DNA from 3 places in the Neptunomonas japonica JAMM 1380 genome. Region 3 is predicted to be linked to each of the others. Evidence: riboswitches for the same ligand, from Rfam matches in the RefSeq annotation. Region 3 holds a riboswitch; each other region holds the start of a gene.
What was found. Region 3 has a riboswitch for cobalamin ahead of NEJAP_RS14195 (TonB-dependent receptor family protein). Riboswitches for the same ligand answer to the same signal wherever they lie in the genome.

Region 1: another riboswitch for cobalamin. It lies ahead of NEJAP_RS15140 (cobaltochelatase subunit CobN); the one in region 3 lies ahead of NEJAP_RS14195 (TonB-dependent receptor family protein).
Region 2: another riboswitch for cobalamin. It lies ahead of NEJAP_RS09420 (TonB-dependent receptor domain-containing protein); the one in region 3 lies ahead of NEJAP_RS14195 (TonB-dependent receptor family protein).

The regions. Positions count from the first base shown of each region.
Region 1 covers NZ_AP014546.1:3,229,455-3,235,143, reverse strand. Annotated here, with positions in the region: gene NEJAP_RS15170 (GNAT family N-acetyltransferase) at 1-244, shown strand, start outside; gene NEJAP_RS15165 (hypothetical protein) at 336-1,331, shown strand; gene NEJAP_RS15160 (DUF3144 domain-containing protein) at 1,381-1,677, opposite strand; gene NEJAP_RS15155 (AzlC family ABC transporter permease) at 2,062-2,739, shown strand; gene NEJAP_RS15150 (AzlD domain-containing protein) at 2,732-3,061, shown strand; gene NEJAP_RS15145 (NIPSNAP family protein) at 3,119-3,424, shown strand; cobalamin riboswitch at 3,584-3,717, shown strand; gene NEJAP_RS15140 (cobaltochelatase subunit CobN) at 3,815-5,689, shown strand, end outside.
Region 2 covers NZ_AP014546.1:2,008,835-2,014,523, reverse strand. Annotated here, with positions in the region: gene NEJAP_RS09435 (cobyrinate a,c-diamide synthase) at 1-546, opposite strand, end outside; gene cobO (cob(I)yrinic acid a,c-diamide adenosyltransferase) at 543-1,184, opposite strand; gene NEJAP_RS09425 (hypothetical protein) at 1,181-1,759, opposite strand; gene NEJAP_RS09420 (TonB-dependent receptor domain-containing protein) at 1,832-3,661, opposite strand; cobalamin riboswitch at 3,821-4,035, opposite strand; gene NEJAP_RS09415 (fatty acid--CoA ligase) at 4,224-5,689, opposite strand, start outside.
Region 3 covers NZ_AP014546.1:3,036,037-3,041,725, reverse strand. Annotated here, with positions in the region: gene NEJAP_RS14205 (HDOD domain-containing protein) at 1-1,314, shown strand, start outside; gene NEJAP_RS14200 (cob(I)yrinic acid a,c-diamide adenosyltransferase) at 1,345-1,914, opposite strand; gene NEJAP_RS14195 (TonB-dependent receptor family protein) at 1,967-3,892, opposite strand; cobalamin riboswitch at 3,925-4,087, opposite strand; gene NEJAP_RS14190 (phosphatase) at 4,176-4,403, opposite strand; gene ppk2 (polyphosphate kinase 2) at 4,419-5,315, opposite strand; gene NEJAP_RS14180 (type I secretion system permease/ATPase) at 5,589-5,689, shown strand, end outside.

The DNA of each region.
Region 1 (5,689 bases), 190 kb from region 3:
GCATATTGTCATTATGTCTGTTGTCGTTCACCCCAAATACCAAGGCAAAGGCATGGCTGATAAGCTAATGAGTAGCTTCATTGGTACTATGAGAGAACTCTCCAAAACTGAAATATATTTAATTTGCCAAACCGAGTTAATTGAGATGTATGCGAAGCATGGTTTTGTTCACCTCGGCGAATCAGATTCTGACCACGGTGGGCTGAGCTGGCATGAGATGTCACTCTCACTAAAAAACGCATAACTCAGTGCCTGCATGCCTAGGGAACGCTATCCGTTCCCTTTTTGAGCTATAATAGAAAGCTCAGTTCTAAGATTTATATGTAGTAATCTTAATGTTAACTAAAAAATCAATCACTCGCCTTGTGCTTATCTGCTTTGTCGCTTTCCTGAGTTTACTCGGTTACAGAACGTGGCTGCTTAATAGCACTAAATTCATTAGTTTTGATAAGCAGCTAGAAGAGATATCAGGGATTGAGTTTGATAAAAAACAGCAGCTTTGGGCCATTAATGATGGGGGTGACTCACCCAGACTTTACCAGTTAGATGGTGTTGGCAAAATTGAGCGCAGTATCCAAATAGAAAATGCTAAAAACTGGGACTGGGAAGACATGACCCAAGACGATTTTGGGCACTTCTTTATTGGTGACTTTGGCAATAATGATAATGATCGTGAATGGTTGACCATCTACAAAATTGAAAACCCTACGGATATCAAATCTACTAGCACCCGTGCGGAAATCATAAAGTTCACTAACCCAGAATTTAAGGTAGGGTTAGATGAGAAAGTGCGTAAGAATGCACATTATGATGTGGAAGCGTTTATCTACTATAAGCGCAGTCTTTATCTTTTCACTAAAAACCGTTCTAGCCCGTTTGATGGTAAAACGCGGCTTTATCGAATAGGTGATTATGCGGCAAATTTTACCGCGCAATACATCAATGAATTTTCGACATGCGCTACCATTAAAGAACTATGCTGGGTTACATCGGCAGCGCTAAGCCCCGATAGAAGTAAATTAGTGCTGCTTGATTCAGAGCGCTTATGGTTGTTTGAGAACTGGCAGGGAGATGATTTTTTCTCTGGGGACGTGTACCAAATTGATCTTGGTATCGTGACTCAAAAAGAGGCTGTTGCCTTTTATACGGACAATATTATTGTTTTTGCCGATGAAGTATTTAGCGGAATTGGTGGTAATGGTTATGTCATTAGATTAGACAAAGTTAAGAAAAAATTGATTCAGAAATCTGGAAAACTGATTAATGCTCCGGCTGCAAAAACGACGTTACCAATAGAACAAAACGAGCTAAAAACGTCGTCACAAAAGTAGGTGAAGATCTGACGTCCTGCCAGACCTTTACATAAGATTTGAGCCGCTATTAGTGGCTTTCTGCCTTATTTTTAAGTGACTTAAAATGTTCGATATGCTGGTCTAAATTTTCTTCCAGCATTTCAGAGTACTGATTTGTGAACCATGATAAAGCATCATTGCGTTCTGCCGCTAAATCCTTCGATTTATACGCAGTTTCATGAGCACTAAAACGTGCTGCTGCATAGCGTAATGCAGCCCCTACATCTTCCAAGTCCTTATTGTCTGATGTCACTAGGCGGTTGGCTACATCAATAAATTCATCGGCCATTTTAAACAAGTTTGCAGCAGCTTCTTTATCAATCATTCTGTGACTACCTAACTAAGTTGGGTTGTTATTAAGAGGCAAAACAACCTCCTACTTATTTTTGGTGTACTTTACAGTGGGTATTAGGGCGGTGCAATTGTGCTTGAAAGTTCGAGTACCGTGTTAGAGATGAGCAACTTCTTTTTGGATGGCGGCAATATCATCATGCAAGGCTTTTGCTTTTGGAGTTAGGCTCATCATATCTGACTCTTTTACGCAAAAGTGTTTTGCCTAGAAAAATAATCTAAGGCGCTGTTAAGTTATTGAGTGCGCTAGTGAGTCAGCGTAATCTTCCCCAATGTTGTTTAACTTTTTAAAGGGTAATAGTTAGTTATGCAGGTGCGGGATTGTCGATCACAATTTTGGCAAGGGGTAAGAGATCTGATGCCGTTGGTGTCAGGCGTGTTGCCGTTTGGTTTAATTGTGGGTGCTAACGGTGTGGCTTTGGATATGAGCCCCGAGTTAATCATGGGAATGACAGTGTTGTTTTTTGCTGGATCAGCACAGTTAGCCGCGATGCAGCTTATTCAAGAAAATGCAGCATTTGTGGTCATTGTCTTAACCACAGTCGTGATTAATTTACGTTTTGCCATTTATAGTGCGACATTTGCGCCGCTATTTTATCCGCTAAAGAAACGCTTCCGGTTACCCTTTGCGTATCTCTTATGCGATCAGGCCTATGGCTTGTGTATCACACCTGATCAGCAACAACGTACGGATGCAGAACGTATTAGTTATTACTTAGGCACTGCGGTGGCATTGTGGGTTAGTTGGGTGTTGTCGGTAATACTCGGTATTGCAGTGGGAGCCAGTATCCCGCCGCAATGGATGCTTGGTTTTACTATTCCGTTGGCGTTTTTGGCGATGCTAATGTCGACGATTACTAATCGTTTGTTGTTAATTGTTGCTGTGGTTTCAGGGCTAGCCGCTATATTTTTACAGGGACTTCCTTATAACTTAGGCTTTATTTTGGCGATTGTTGCTGGGGTTGTTGCGGGATTGATATTACCGCGTATCGCTGGTCGTTCTTTTAATTCAGTGATGGGGCGCCCACATGAATGAGTGGAGTTTGTGGGGACTGTTTTTTATATGTGGCCTAGCTACCTTCTTAATACGCCTTTCTTTTATTCAGCTACATGGCAAGCTAGGGCCACTACTTGCCCGCTGTCAGCCGGTACTCTTATTGTTACCTCCAGCGATTTTAGCCGCTTTATGTATTCCTCCGATTGTTTTTAGTAAACAAGTTGATGGCTTACAAGTGGAGTTGGCGCAAATTCTTGCGGGCTGTGTGGCTGTTGTTTTGGCTAGCTATTTTAAAAGTTTGCTTTGGCCTATTTTGGGCGGTATGACTTTTTTATGGGGCTATCGCTGGTTAATCGGTTAAAACGAAAATAGAAACCACTGATAGTGAAGTGCTTAATACCTAAATAAGGAGATTTAAATGGTAACCTGTTATTTACGCTATGTGGTTGACCCGTACAAGCTTGTTGAGTTCGAAAAATACGCAAAAATGTGGATCCCTTTGGTTAATAAGTTTGGCGGCGTTCACAATGGATATTTTCTGCCGTCAGAGGGGGCAAACAATATAGCGCTGGCATTATTTACGTTTCCAAGCTTGGCCGAATATGAGCAATATCGTATTGATTCGTTCAATGACCCTGAATGTCTTGCCGCTTTTGATTATGCGAAAAGTACTCGATGCATTTTGAGCTTTGAGCGTAGTTTCTTTAAGCCAGTATTTGAGTGATAAGAGGCAGAATCTATACACTTCATAGAAAAGAAGCCTACCAGAATATCCCCTCAGCGCTCTTTGGGGCGCCGATCACCTCCCTTGTTTGAACTCTGACCGGGCATTCATCAGGATTGCCCTAATTGACTTAATTTTACATGACCTGTACAAACACCCGCGTTACTGAGCTGTTGATTCAATCGACGCTCTCATGGAACCCGGTGTGAATCCGGGGCTGTTCCCGCAACTGTAATTGCTTAGTTCTTTGCTAATGCAAAAGCCAGATACATGAATCAGTAATCTTAAACTATGCACCGGGCGGGAAAACGCGGTATGACATGTTCTGATAAGTATTATCAGTGGCATACGTTCGTCTCCTTTTACGCCATCACCTGGAGATTAACATTTATGCGTTTGTTAATACTGACGCTTCTACTTCTCATGCAGACAACAACTCACGTTGTTTGGGCTGCTGAGCCTACGCAAAACAAACAAGACTATTTACTGGTGTTGGTTTCCCAGCGCAATGCCGAGACGGTTGCGGAGGCCGCTCGCCAGTTTATCCAGCGTTATCCTCAACTGGTTATCAAAGCGCGTACAGATGCTCAATTGCGCCAGTTGCCTGAACAGCAAACCGCCGATTTGATTAACAACAGCCTCGCCATATTAGCGATGGGCCTCTATGGTCCCAGTGTCGCTGAATTACAGCCACTATTACGCCAGGTACAAAAACCATTACTCGTGCTCAATAGTGATCACCGTCTAGTAAAGCTTAGCCAACTCGAACACAGATCTGTGTTTGATAATGACCAACAGTTACGTGAGATAAGCAAAGCCCATCCTGATAATGACTTTGATGGTTGGTTGAATCAGCAGTTACAGCAGTACCCAAATCAAGCCCAGTGGATTAGAGCACGTAGTTACTGGCAGGCAGGGGGTAGTGAAAACACTAGCCTACTTTTTAGCTGGGTTTATCACCGTCTGGGCGCCGCGACTCACATTGAAACTCCCTCTCCCGTTCCTCGGTTAAGGTGGTTATATAAAGGGCAACTCAGTACTGAAATGCCTGCTGTAAGCGTTAAACCACTGCTGGTGGTTATTGACCATGCGGGGGGCGGGCGTCCTGCTGATGCCGCGATGTTGCGCGGTTTGTGTGAGCAGGCACGAGAGCGAAACGGTAGCGACTGTTTGACTGCTCTAGCTTACTGGGGAGAGGCCGGTGTTGATGCTGTAGAGCAGCTAAAGCCTTACAGTAAGCAGCTAAGCGCTATTGTTATGCTACAAGACTTTGTTATTGGTGGAGGTGAGGGGCGCGGAGCCGTTACTGAGGTTCTTAAGCAGCTAAATGTGCCGGTGATTAAAGCCATTAAACTGCGAGACCGTACCGCGCTGGAGCGCCACTTATCTTCGGATGGACTCGCGCAAGAGAAGGTTTACTATCAGGTAGCAATGCCCGAATTACAGGGGGCCAGCCAACCTTTGGTTATCGCAACCGCTGGAGATAACATCGATGATCCAATCTCCGGTATCCGAGTGCAGGCAATTGCTCCATTGGCAGAGGGTATTGATACTCTATTAGCGCGTGCCAAGCGTTGGCAAGCCTTGCAAACTAAGGCTAACAACGATAAGCGTATCGCTATTATTTATTACAACCATCCTCCTGGACGCCACAATATTGGTGCGGATAACCTCGATGTTCCCGCGTCGCTCTGGCAGATTCTGCAGCAACTTAAGGCTGATGGATACGACACAGGCGAGTTACCGGCATCCCAGAAAATATTGCTGGATATGATGCAGGAGCGCGGAGTTAATCTTCCTCGGGATGTTCATGCACTCAAAACGATGAGCCAGAAAATCACTAAAGTGATGGCAAAAGATTATCAGCAGTGGTTTAAGCAACTTCCCGCGAGCGTGCAGCGAGAGATGGAGTTTGGTCCCTTTGGCTTACTGCACGAGCAGCTTGAAGCCGCAATAAAAGCGGGCAAGCCCGAACTTGCTGAAAACGCATTGCAACATACCATGGAAGAGATGTATCACCTGCTGGAGGGCGTTGATCATAAGGCGCGTCAACGCGCATTAATCTTACTGGGGCAATTAAAGTCCTGTTATCAGCAAAGCCTTAGTCCTGCCAAAGCGCTCAATAGTTCGAATAATTCCAGTGATAACAAACTCTGTATGGATGATGCGCTATCTATCATTAAAGCCTTGCAACAAACAGGTATTGAAGGCCTGGGTGGCTGGGGTAAAGCACCGGGCAATGTAATGACTTATCAAAACCAGCTG
Region 2 (5,689 bases), 1.0 Mb from region 3:
ATACCAGCGAATAGACTCAGGTAAGCTGTCACGCAGAATCTCTGCGTGACGATCGCTACCAAGACGGTTCGCTAACACACCGGAAAACGGCATATCATCTTGAAATGTCGCTAAGCCGTGAGCAATAGCGGCAAAGGTTTGCGCCATTGCCGAACCATCGATAACAGCCAATACAGGCACACCAAACAAGCGAGCTAAGTCTGCTCCTGAAGGCTTACCATCAAACAAGCCCATGACGCCTTCAATTAATATTAAATCGGCACGCTTTGCTGCATCATGCAATAAAGCACGGCTTCGGTTCTCACCTACCATCCATAAATCGAGTGCATTAACGGGTTCACCTGAGGCAATTTCTAAAATCATAGGGTCAAGAAAATCAGGCCCCGTTTTAAAAACCACGACTTTACGCCCAGCGTTACGATGCAATCGCGCTAATGCCGCCGTGACTGTGGTTTTTCCTTGGCCAGATGCCGGTGCACAAATAAATAGCGCTGGACATAAAATAGCATTGTTAGAAGATGACGACTGAAGCAATTGATCGCTCACAGCTCAACCCCTTTTTGCGCCTTAATGCCCGCCTGATAAGCATGCTTTACAACCTGCATCTCAGTTACGGTATCAGCAATATCTATTAACGCTTGCGGCGCACCACGGCCAGTAATAACCACATGTTGATTCACAGGGCGACTCTCAACTGCCTTAATGACCTGTTGTAAATCAACATATTTATATTTAAGCGCAATGTTTAGTTCATCCAAGACAACTAAGGTAATATTTTCATCATTGAGAAGTTTCTCAGATTGCTTCCATGCTTTAGTTGCGGCTGCAATATCACGCTCTTTATCTTGTGTTTCCCACGTGAATCCTTCACCCATCACGTAATACTGCACTTCAGGGAAGCGCCTAAAAAACGCTTCTTCGCCGGTACTGAAAGCACCTTTAATAAATTGCACAACGCCAACCTGCATATCGTGGCCCAACGCACGTGCAACCATGCCAAAGGCCGAACTGCTCTTGCCTTTACCATTACCGGTATGAACAAGGCATACGCCGCGATCTTGATCAGCACGCGCAATAGACTGATCTATTATCTCTTTTTTACGTTTCATACGAGCGAGGTAACGTTCTTCTCGCTGCTGTTCTTCCGTTAACTCAGATGAATCAGACAAGTGTTTATCACTCATAAAGTTTCAGCTCCAGAGTGACGAGTTCGGTTAAACCAACCCAGAAACAAGTAAGTAGCAATTGCACAACCGACATAGAAAAATACGGCTTCAAACTGCGAAGGCGAGTACTTAACCAAACGATTTAGCATTTCAGCCATAGTTGGGTCTGTATAGCGACCAGAGTAAAAATAGAAGCTGCCACTGGAGATAATCTGACAAACAGCGGTTCCGAGTATTAAGCTACTAAACATCGTTAACAAACTACCCCATGTTTCTTGGTGGCGTTTGGCATACCAGCGCCCTGCCCACCACATAGAAGCATAAGCAGGAACCAACATGATATAAGTGGGTGTTACGCAAAATGAACTAACGCCACCAAAAGTGATTGCTGCAAAATCAAGAAGAAAAGCCTCCAAAATCAGCAACGGAAAAGACCATAACGGCTTAAGGAAGATACCTGCCAGAAAAAAAACAGCCCAAGAGGCACTCGGCAAATGATCGATGGATGCGAAATGATGGCCACGTGTCACTGCCATCAGCAAAATCAAAAATGCACCGATCATCAATTGTGATCGTGGTTGAATATTCATCATGACAGATATCTCTTAAGTAAGTTGAACTAATGCTGTTAAGTTAATGTAATTAAATACATTTATTAACACGAATTATTGAGGTTGATAAGCCAGTGTAAACAAGGCAGTTGAACCCGCCTGGTTATAACCACTAATGGTTTGATACTGCTTATCTAGTAAGTTGCTTAGCTTGGCGCGTACTTGCCATGCCGGTGCTAACTGATACGTTGCACGCAGATCGACAGTACCAAAGCCTTCTAAAGAGCTTGTATTACTATCGCTGGTATAACGACGACCTTCAGCATGTAATGTTGCACCTAAAGTCAGTGCACCAAAATTACGATCAAGATTAAGATTGAGAATTCTGTCAGCTCGACGTGCTAAACGGTTACCCTTATTAGCACCTGAACGGACTTCAGGATCAAGAAATGAAAGATTACCGCTCAGCAACCATTGCTGCCATTGATAATCAGCACTTAGCTCTAATCCACGGATGCGTGCTGAGTTGATATTGCTAGGTAACCATCTGTAGGGATATAGAACCGTTGGCGAAGGCGCCCACGCAATCATGTCTTTAAAGGTTGTTTGATAAAGTGAGGCTTGCCAATTAACGTCCTGATACTTCCCTCTCAAGCTCAACTCAAAGGTGTCTGATTCTTCTGGTACAAGATCAGCATTACCGCCCCCGTAGGCATCTGAAGGATAGTACAAATCGTTAAACGAAGGTGCTTTAAAAGCGGTTCCATAAGAAGTAACCAGCTTGAGGTTATTATTTAATGGAATTCCCCAAGCAATACCGCCTGTTGTGTAGGAACCAAATTGCTCGTTATCATCAACACGAGCACTGAACTGCAGATCAGATTTGCCTAATGTTAGCTGGTATTGAGCAAAACCTGCCCAGTTGTTGCGATCAGTCACAACATAAGCATTGTTTGTGTCTATTTGATCGTTTATGTAGTCCAAACCAAAAATAAGCTGATTATCATCACTTATTAACAGATCGTTTTGAATAGTAAAAGAGTCACGTACTGTCTCATGACGGCTTTTAAATGCGCTACCAGAAAATGCTTTTGTCTTGTTCCAGCTTCGACCTGCAGACACATTAACAAGCCACATATCAGATACAGCAAAAGTGCCACTTGCACCCATGACTTTAGTTAGCGTATCGCTTCGATCCGAACTAAAGTCATCATATTCACTTTCAGAATCAGTGATAGAAAAAAAGCCTTCAAGCTCATGGCCTCCATCAAAACGCTGCCCCAGTCGTAAATGTAAGCCTTGATTGTGATAACCATCATCGTCGATATTTCCCGTCGTTTTTGCATCAAACCCATCCGTCGTAATGCCTGATGCAGTTACATTAAACCAACGGTTTTGATCACCACCCTGCAAACCAACTTCAGCTAAAGATGTACCATCTGAGCCTGCTGAAATGGTAAAAGAAGGCGTCAGCCTACCCGCACCACGGCGTGTGAAAATTTGGATAACGCCACCGGCAGCATCCGAACCATACAAAGATGAACGTGGTCCACGAACAATCTCAATACGTTCAATCTGACTAAGATTAAGTTCCTCAACACTTACTTGCCCTAGCGTAGCTGAACCAACACGGATACCATCAATCACAATCAATGAATTTTTAGACGATGTGCCGCGTAGGAAAATACTACTGGATTTACCAATACCACCTCTGTTGGTAATCATTACACCGGGAGTTTTTTGTAAAATATCAGCCACTGTAATTGCTTGTGAACGCTCAATATCTTTACGTGTTATTAAGGTAACTGAAGCCAGCGTTTCATCAACAGACTGAGCAGTACGAGAAGCTGTTACTAATATTTCATTAAGATTGGTTGTTTGGGCTGCAACCAAAGAGGAATAACAGCACGCCGTTGCTAAAACGGTGTTGGAAAGTTTTTTCATGGTTCAGATGGTGTCCTGTACGTGCCCGCCGCACGCCAATAAAATTAATGGCATTAACGAGCAGGAATGAACAGAAACACGACAACCGCAAAGCAGGCACTAGCAAGCTAGAACTGAAACGACAAGAATGTGCACCGTTGCATTAGCCCTCCGCTATGCCGACTGAGTAATGTTTGTGGCCGGTCTCCGGACTTACGAGAGGATAATTATCCCAACATTACGCCTTCCCATGTATGACACAGTGGCTTTTGTAATGCCTTAACTCGATTACCGTTGCGGGGGCAGTGTTGGCTTTGCTTGCTAAAGCTGAACGCACCAACTTCCCGTTTAAAATCCCGATTTAAAACAGGATTACCAAAAACTGTGTGCATTCTAGGGAGATGAACCTGTGGGGTCAACATCAAAAGTCATGAATAAATTTAACGATAAACCGCATTCTATTCATCTATGATTTTTATCAAGGCTGATAAAAAACAAGCGCGTAAAACGCGCTTGAGAGGAAGTAAAAAATAACTATTACAATTAACTGGCTTTATGAAGCGCTTAAATAGTTTGCATTTAATTAGTTATCGACTTGATCACGAATCAATTTCTTATTGATCTTACCAACACTGGTTTTAGGTATCTCGTCAACAATACTGACACGCTCAGGAATAGCCCACTTAGCAATTTGGCCACTCGCCACATATTGCTGAAGATGCTTATGAATATCCTCCGCATCAATTGAGTGACCTTCTGCAGGAACAATCATCGCAAACGGACGCTCCCCCCAACGTACATCGGGTACACCTACAACAGCGACCTGATTCACCGCTTCACTTTGGCTAATCAGATTTTCTAATTCTAGAGAAGAGATCCACTCACCACCGGTCTTAATCACATCCTTAATACGGTCTTTAATCTCTAACGTACCATCAGGTGATATAGAAGCCACATCTCCGGTATGTAACCAGCCGTTTTCCCAGAGCTCATCACTTTTTTCGGGTTCTTTGTAATAGCCCTGTGTTAACCACGGTGCACGTACTACAACCTCACCCATCGCTTCTCCATCATGGATAACCTCGTTACCCGCCGGGTCTACAATGCGCAGATCAACCAAGCCAACTGGCACACCGGTTTTAATCCTCTCAGACATTTGCTCTTCCATGGGTTGAGCAAGATCATCATGATGTAAATAGGTCGCCGTTAATAGTGGGCAGGTTTCAGACATACCATAAGCGGTGAAAAACTCAATGCCCCGTTCTGCCATATGCTTCGCCATACCCAAGGTTGGCGCACTACCGCCAGTAAGCATTTTCCAACCCGTTAAGTCGGTCGTTTTAGCGGCATCACTATCAAGAATCATCTGTAAGACTGTGGGGACACCATGCGAAAAAGTCACCTTCTCTTTGGCAAACAGCTCAACCAGCTTATTTGGTTCATAGCGGCCCGGATACACTTGCTTAATACCTAGCATGGTTGCCGTGTAAGGAACACCCCACGCATGCACATGGAACATCGGTGTCATCGGCATATAGACATCGTTTGAGCGCAACAAAGGCTGACCTTCGTAACAGCCTAACGTCGCAGCCATATTCAATGTATGTAACACGAGCTGGCGGTGCGAAAAGTAAACGCCTTTTGGATTCCCCGTAGTACCGGTAGTATAAAAAGTAGTCGCTATTGAGTTCTCATCAAAATCTGGGAAATCATACTGAGCAGATGCGCTAGCCAACAATGCCTCATACTCACCCAAGGTATTTAAACTAGTTTGTGCAGCATTTGCCTTATCTGATAACTGCACGTAACCACGCACACTTGGAATTTGCTCGCCAAACTGCTCAGCTAAAATGAGAAAGTCATCATGTACCAACACATAGTTATCTTCGGCATGATCCATCGTGTAGATGATCTGATCAAGACTCAAACGTACATTCACATGATGTAATACCGCACCAATCATGGGCACCGCAAAATAAGCCTCTAAATAACGATGGCTATCCCAATCCATCACTGCCACCGTATCGCCTGCCTGCACTCCAGCTTCTG
Region 3 (5,689 bases):
TTTAACCGGGGTATGGGAAACGTAACGGTTATCTCCCGTGCTGTAGTGCTTCTGGGTTTTAATCGAATTAAAAACCTGTGTATCTCTCTTAAGCTCATCGAGAGCTTTACAGAGGCGTATCCTGATTCAAATATAGAAAAACTATTGTTACGTGCTTTCCTTAATGCATCGATGGCAAGAGAGCTAGCGGCTAAAGCAGGCGTACGAGATATAGAAGAGACCTTTCTGTGTGGATTGCTGTTCAATCTCGGTGAAATCATTATTGCTAGTACGATGCCGGCTGTTTATCAAGAGATGTGTTTGGCCAGGATTGCTGGCGATAAATCATGGAGCAGTATCCAGTTAGCAACGCTGGGTGGACAGTTTAGCGATATTGGGCAAGATCTTGCTCAAAGTTGGGGCTTTCCTCCTTCTGTAGTGAAAACGATGGATGAGATGACAGCTGAAGAGTCTGATCATCTAGTACATAAGCAGCATTTACTGGTTTCTTTCAGCCACACCCTAATTGAAAAAATATACGGTGAATTGAATCATGAACAAAGCATGGAGCATTTAAGTTCTGCGTTAAGAGATGATTTTTCATTGCAGGATCAGGATGTTGAAAGCTGTTTTGAAGATGCCTGTAAGCTCTCTGCAAATATGGTTGAAGAGTATGGTATTGATTTAAAAGGGCTTGTTCCTGCCATGCAAGAAACCGGTGAGCCTCGTTTAGATGAGTGTATTCGTCGTACGGCTTATTTCTTTCATTCGCGTAATCAGTTGGTTGAGTCAGAAAGTACTGGTGTGAAGGCGCCTAAGAAAAGAGATGAGAGCCCGGGTAAGCAGTTGTACTTCTTAAACCGTTTGGCTGAATTAACCGCAGAAAAAGGGTCGGCCCACGATATCTTATCGCTCGTAGTTGAAGGGATTAAGGCTTGTACTTCTTATGAGCGTGTTATGTTTTGTTTATACCGCCAGTCACCCCTTATGTTAGGTATGAAAATTGCCGAAGGTGATTCTCTGGAATCATTAGAGCAGTTTTTTACTCCACAGAGAAAAGAATCAGACTTGCGTTTGTTTTATCATGTGATTAAAAAAGAGATGACATTACTGGTGTCAGATTTAAATGAACCGGGCTGGAAAGAGCGCCTGCCGGCGGCGTTTATTAAAGAGGTCGGGCCGAGTGGAATGGTCATTGCTCCTGTGGTGATACGCGGCAAAGCTATTGGTTTATTTTATGCAGACCGCGTAGACAAGCCTCTTGAAGACAAGGATTTTACTTGTTTTAACCAGTTTGTGATTCAATCCAAAATAGCGCTTTCCCATAAGGCATAGCGTTACTAGAAAGCTTTGAATAATAGAGTCTTAGGCTGGTTTAGGCTGGTTTCTTGGCTGCCAAAATACTTCCGTTGCTCCCGCTCTGCGAGCTAAGACTCTGGCGCAGACAAAGAGTAGGTCAGATAAGCGGTTTAGGTAGATTGCTCCTGTTGAGTTTTGCTCTTCAGCATTGCATAAGCGAATCATTTGGCGTTCTGCGCGGCGGCAGATGCTTCTTGCTTGGTGGCAGTAAGCTGCGCTACGGCTACCGCCTGGTAGTATAAACTCTGTTAATGGCGGTAATTGCTCATTTAAGTCGTCAAGGTGATTCTCTAGTTCGCTGATCATTTCAGGTGTTATCGCATGATAATCGGGATTAGCCATGGCCATCTCACCACCTAAGTCAAAGAGATCATTCTGCAATTGAAAAAAGATAGCTGATATTGGGTCCTCTGCGGTTAATTCCGCTCGCAGTACGCCTAAAACAGAATTGAGTTCGTCAATGTCTCCCAGCGTTTCAATACGCTCAGAGGTTTTCGATACACGCCGGCCATCAGCAAGGCCTGTCTCGCCTTTGTCGCCGGTACGGGTATAGATTTTGGTGAGTCGATTGGCCATTTTTTTATCCCGAGTAATCAGGGCTGGTATTTCCAGCCCTATGTGCCGCTATTTAAAAAGAATAGCCTACATTAAAGAGTAGGTTTCGCTCGGGCGCTGGGTAATGGTACGCAGAGCCAAAAGAGGAACCTACATATGCGTCATATTTTTCATTGAATAAATTGTTAACAGTTAGCTGGCTTGTCCAGTGGTTATGCTGCCATTTTAATGAGGCATTCATAAGGACGATACTGTCGGTTTTGCTTAATGTATTGGCATCATCGCCTGCTAAATAACGTTCGCCAGTATATTGCCCATCGAGGTAGAGATTCCATTGCTGATTAAAGCGATAATTCACAAATAGATTAAGTGTATGTTGTGCAACAAAAGGCACTTCATTCCCTTTAAACGAGCCGGCTAATAATTCCGAGTCGGTATAGGTGTAGGTGCCACCTATGTTGATATTCTGCATCAAGGCGTGCTCTACGCTGAGGATAACACCTCTGCGAAGTGAGCGATCTAAGTTTAAGTTCGCTCCCCAACCGCCATTGGCTGCTGAATCAAACAAAATCTCATTATTTAACTCTAATCTGTACAAGTTCAGCATTAATTTGGTTTGTTGATAGCGCCCTTTCCAGCCGAGCTCCCATGATGTTCCTTTTTGTGGTTTCAGGAAGCTAATGTTAGGGAGGGTATAACCATTTTCTTCAATTGCTGCGAAACGAACATTCTCATCACGTCTTAGAAAAAACTGGTGGTTAGATTTTGGTCTCCAATTAATGGCGAATTCTTTCACAAAGGCTGAATCTGAGTGATCGCTGTTGGAGACACGGTTGCTATCTTTTATACGAGTGTCTCGTGCGCCGAAAGTTGCAAAAACCTGAGCACTTATAGGGTGGATGACTTGCGCATATAACGCGTGCGAAACTTGCCGGCTATTTGTTGTTCCTAGTGCATTATTAGCTTGGAAATCACTGCCGCGATAGTCATATCCTGTTGTCAGAATTGTATCGCCATGAAGTGTAGGCAAGTGGGCGGAAATACGAGGAGTAAATGAATTTACCCGGGTGTCCTGACGAGAGTTGCTGCCATAGAGGTAGCCCTTGCCGTTGCTATCTCTTTGGCTGAGTTCTGCATTTAATGAAAAGTGTTCAGATGCTGATTGAGATAATGTTATTTCATTCACAATAACGTCTGCGTTAAAGAAGTCGTTAGGTGTGTTTGTTGCTTGGGGTTTAGTAAGAGCTTGATAATCACTTAAGGAACCCGGCAAGCGTTGATTATCATGGATAACCTGATGTGATATGCCGATTTCACCTGTGTTATAGCGATATGATAATCCAGCGTTTACACGCCCATACTCAGTGTCACTGTTATCACGATAGCCATGACTTGTATTCCTGTTCGCGTTGACGCGTACTCCCAGGCCATTATCATAACGTTGATCAAAACCTACAGAAAACTTGGCTGTGTCATATGAGCCCATTGAAAGCTGAATCTGAGCGTTTGAGCCTTCAATAGAGCGAGTAATGATATTAATTACGCCGCCGACGGCATTCTGCCCATATAATACCCCCGCACTGCCTTGCAGTACTTCAATTCTATCTACATTATTTAGAGAAATAATACTGAGGTCGGGGGCTTCTAGTGTAGGGTTGTTAAGTGGTCTGCCATTCACCAAAATCAATACGTTTTGACTAGTATTTTCTCCAAAGCCACGCATGGAAACGACGCCATCATTACTATTACCTGTATAGTTTTGTGTGATCTGGACTGCGCCGCTACTGCGCAGTGCTTCAAAGATATTGGCAGCACCACTCGCGCTGATTTGTTGGTGCGTAATGACGTTGACTGATTTTCCCGACATCTCTTCTGATAATAATGAACGTGTACCTGATACCGTTATATGAAGGGGTTGGTTGGTTATTGAAGAGGCAAAAGAAATAGATGGCATATTAGCTAACGCTACTACTGCTAGCATAGGTGTTAATCGATACATGTAAAACCTCAGGGTATGCACCCGCCGCGCATTGAGTTGGATGAGAAGCAGGCCGGTATCCGGACTCTCAATCTTGTATGGATCGATTACCGTTGCGGGGGCAGTGTCGGCTTTGTATTGGCTTTATGGCTAGCGTCATACGCACCGTTCTTCCCGTTTAACCTTATTAGAGGCACCTGGATGGCTGGGGCGAAGTTTACAGGGAGGTTTTTCGTGATGCAATGTAAGGGGGAGGGATGTAGGCTGTGCACAAATGGTTTGTGAACAGCCACTTTTTTATCGTCTAGCTATCATAACTTTCGGCAAAATTACGGATGTCATGCGATAGTTTCTCGATACGGTCGGCTGCTTTTTCGAGTTCTTCAAGCACGGCAGTGCTGATAGCTGATTCTACAATCAATTCTAATGCTGAAAAATTCGAGTCGCCAATCTGGCTTTGCAGTTCTGTTGATAATTTCCCTTTAAAGGACTCAACAACATTATGTGAGTGCTGCGTTTGCTTCTGAGACATGGTTCTACCTCCGTGTTATGTATTGTCAGGCAAGAAAATATGTTCATCTTGCTCATGAATGTCGCGTGCATTACCAACAATAAGTGGATCGGGTGTTAGGTCGATATCCGGATTTTTATTGGGATAAGGAAGAGAGCTCAAGACAAAGCGCATGGCATTAATACGTGCACGTTTCTTATCGTCTGATTTGATAACCGTCCAAGGAGCATCTGCTGTATCAGAATAAAAGAACATCGCTTCTTTTGCTTCTGTGTATGCATCCCACTTATCAAGTGATGCAAGATCAATTGGGGATAATTTCCATTGCTTCAGTGGTGCCACTTTGCGTGCTTGGAATCGTTCAAACTGCTCATCACGGCTAACTGAAAACCAGAATTTATAAAGTCTAATACCGCTACGAACCAGCATGCGTTCAAAGTCAGGTGTTTGGCGCATAAATTCAAGATATTCTGCTGGAGAGCAGAAATTCATAACTCTTTCAACACCGGCTCGGTTATACCAAGAGCGGTCAAACAGCAGAATTTCCCCTTTGGTTGGAAGGTGTTTGACGTAACGCTGGTAGTACCATTGACCTTTTTCTTCTTCGGTAGGTTTTTCTAAAGCGATAACTCTAGCGCCACGAGGGTTTAGGTGTTCCATAAAGCGCTTGATCGTTCCCCCTTTACCTGCGGCATCACGACCTTCAAATAGGATGACAATTCTCTCTCCGGTTTCACGCGCCCAGCTCTGCATTTTGAGTAGCTCAATTTGCAGATCTTTTTTAGTGGCTTCGTACTCTTTGCGGGAGATTCGCTTTTGAGTATTGGTGTTATTTTCTTCTTGTTGTTCTGCTGATGCTGAGTCATTCAGCTCAGATGCAGCCTCAAGTGTTTCAATAGCTTCTTGCGCGGGGGCTTTTACCAGATCATCCATCATTGTCTCCTTTGAAGATTGTTTATGATTAATAATTATCCTCTCTCTAGGGACAAATCCTTTGATCCGAGTCACTTAATTAGTGATATTTGATGTAAATGTTACGAAATGTCATTTTTGATAGGTAAATATAGAAATATTTTGTATTCAGTTCTAGTCTCGATATAGTTTGTTATTTTTTTGGCGCTAAGCTGTTGATAAAAAAGTACTGAATAAATATAGGTTTATAGTAATGTGCACTCACCTGATTAACGTATGGAATCCAGTTAAACTATGAAATCACAGTCACACAACCCAAAAGAATCTGTGGAAAAATCTGAGTTATATCAGGCATTATCGGCTTCGCGTACTTCCTTTGTATCAACTGGGGTTTT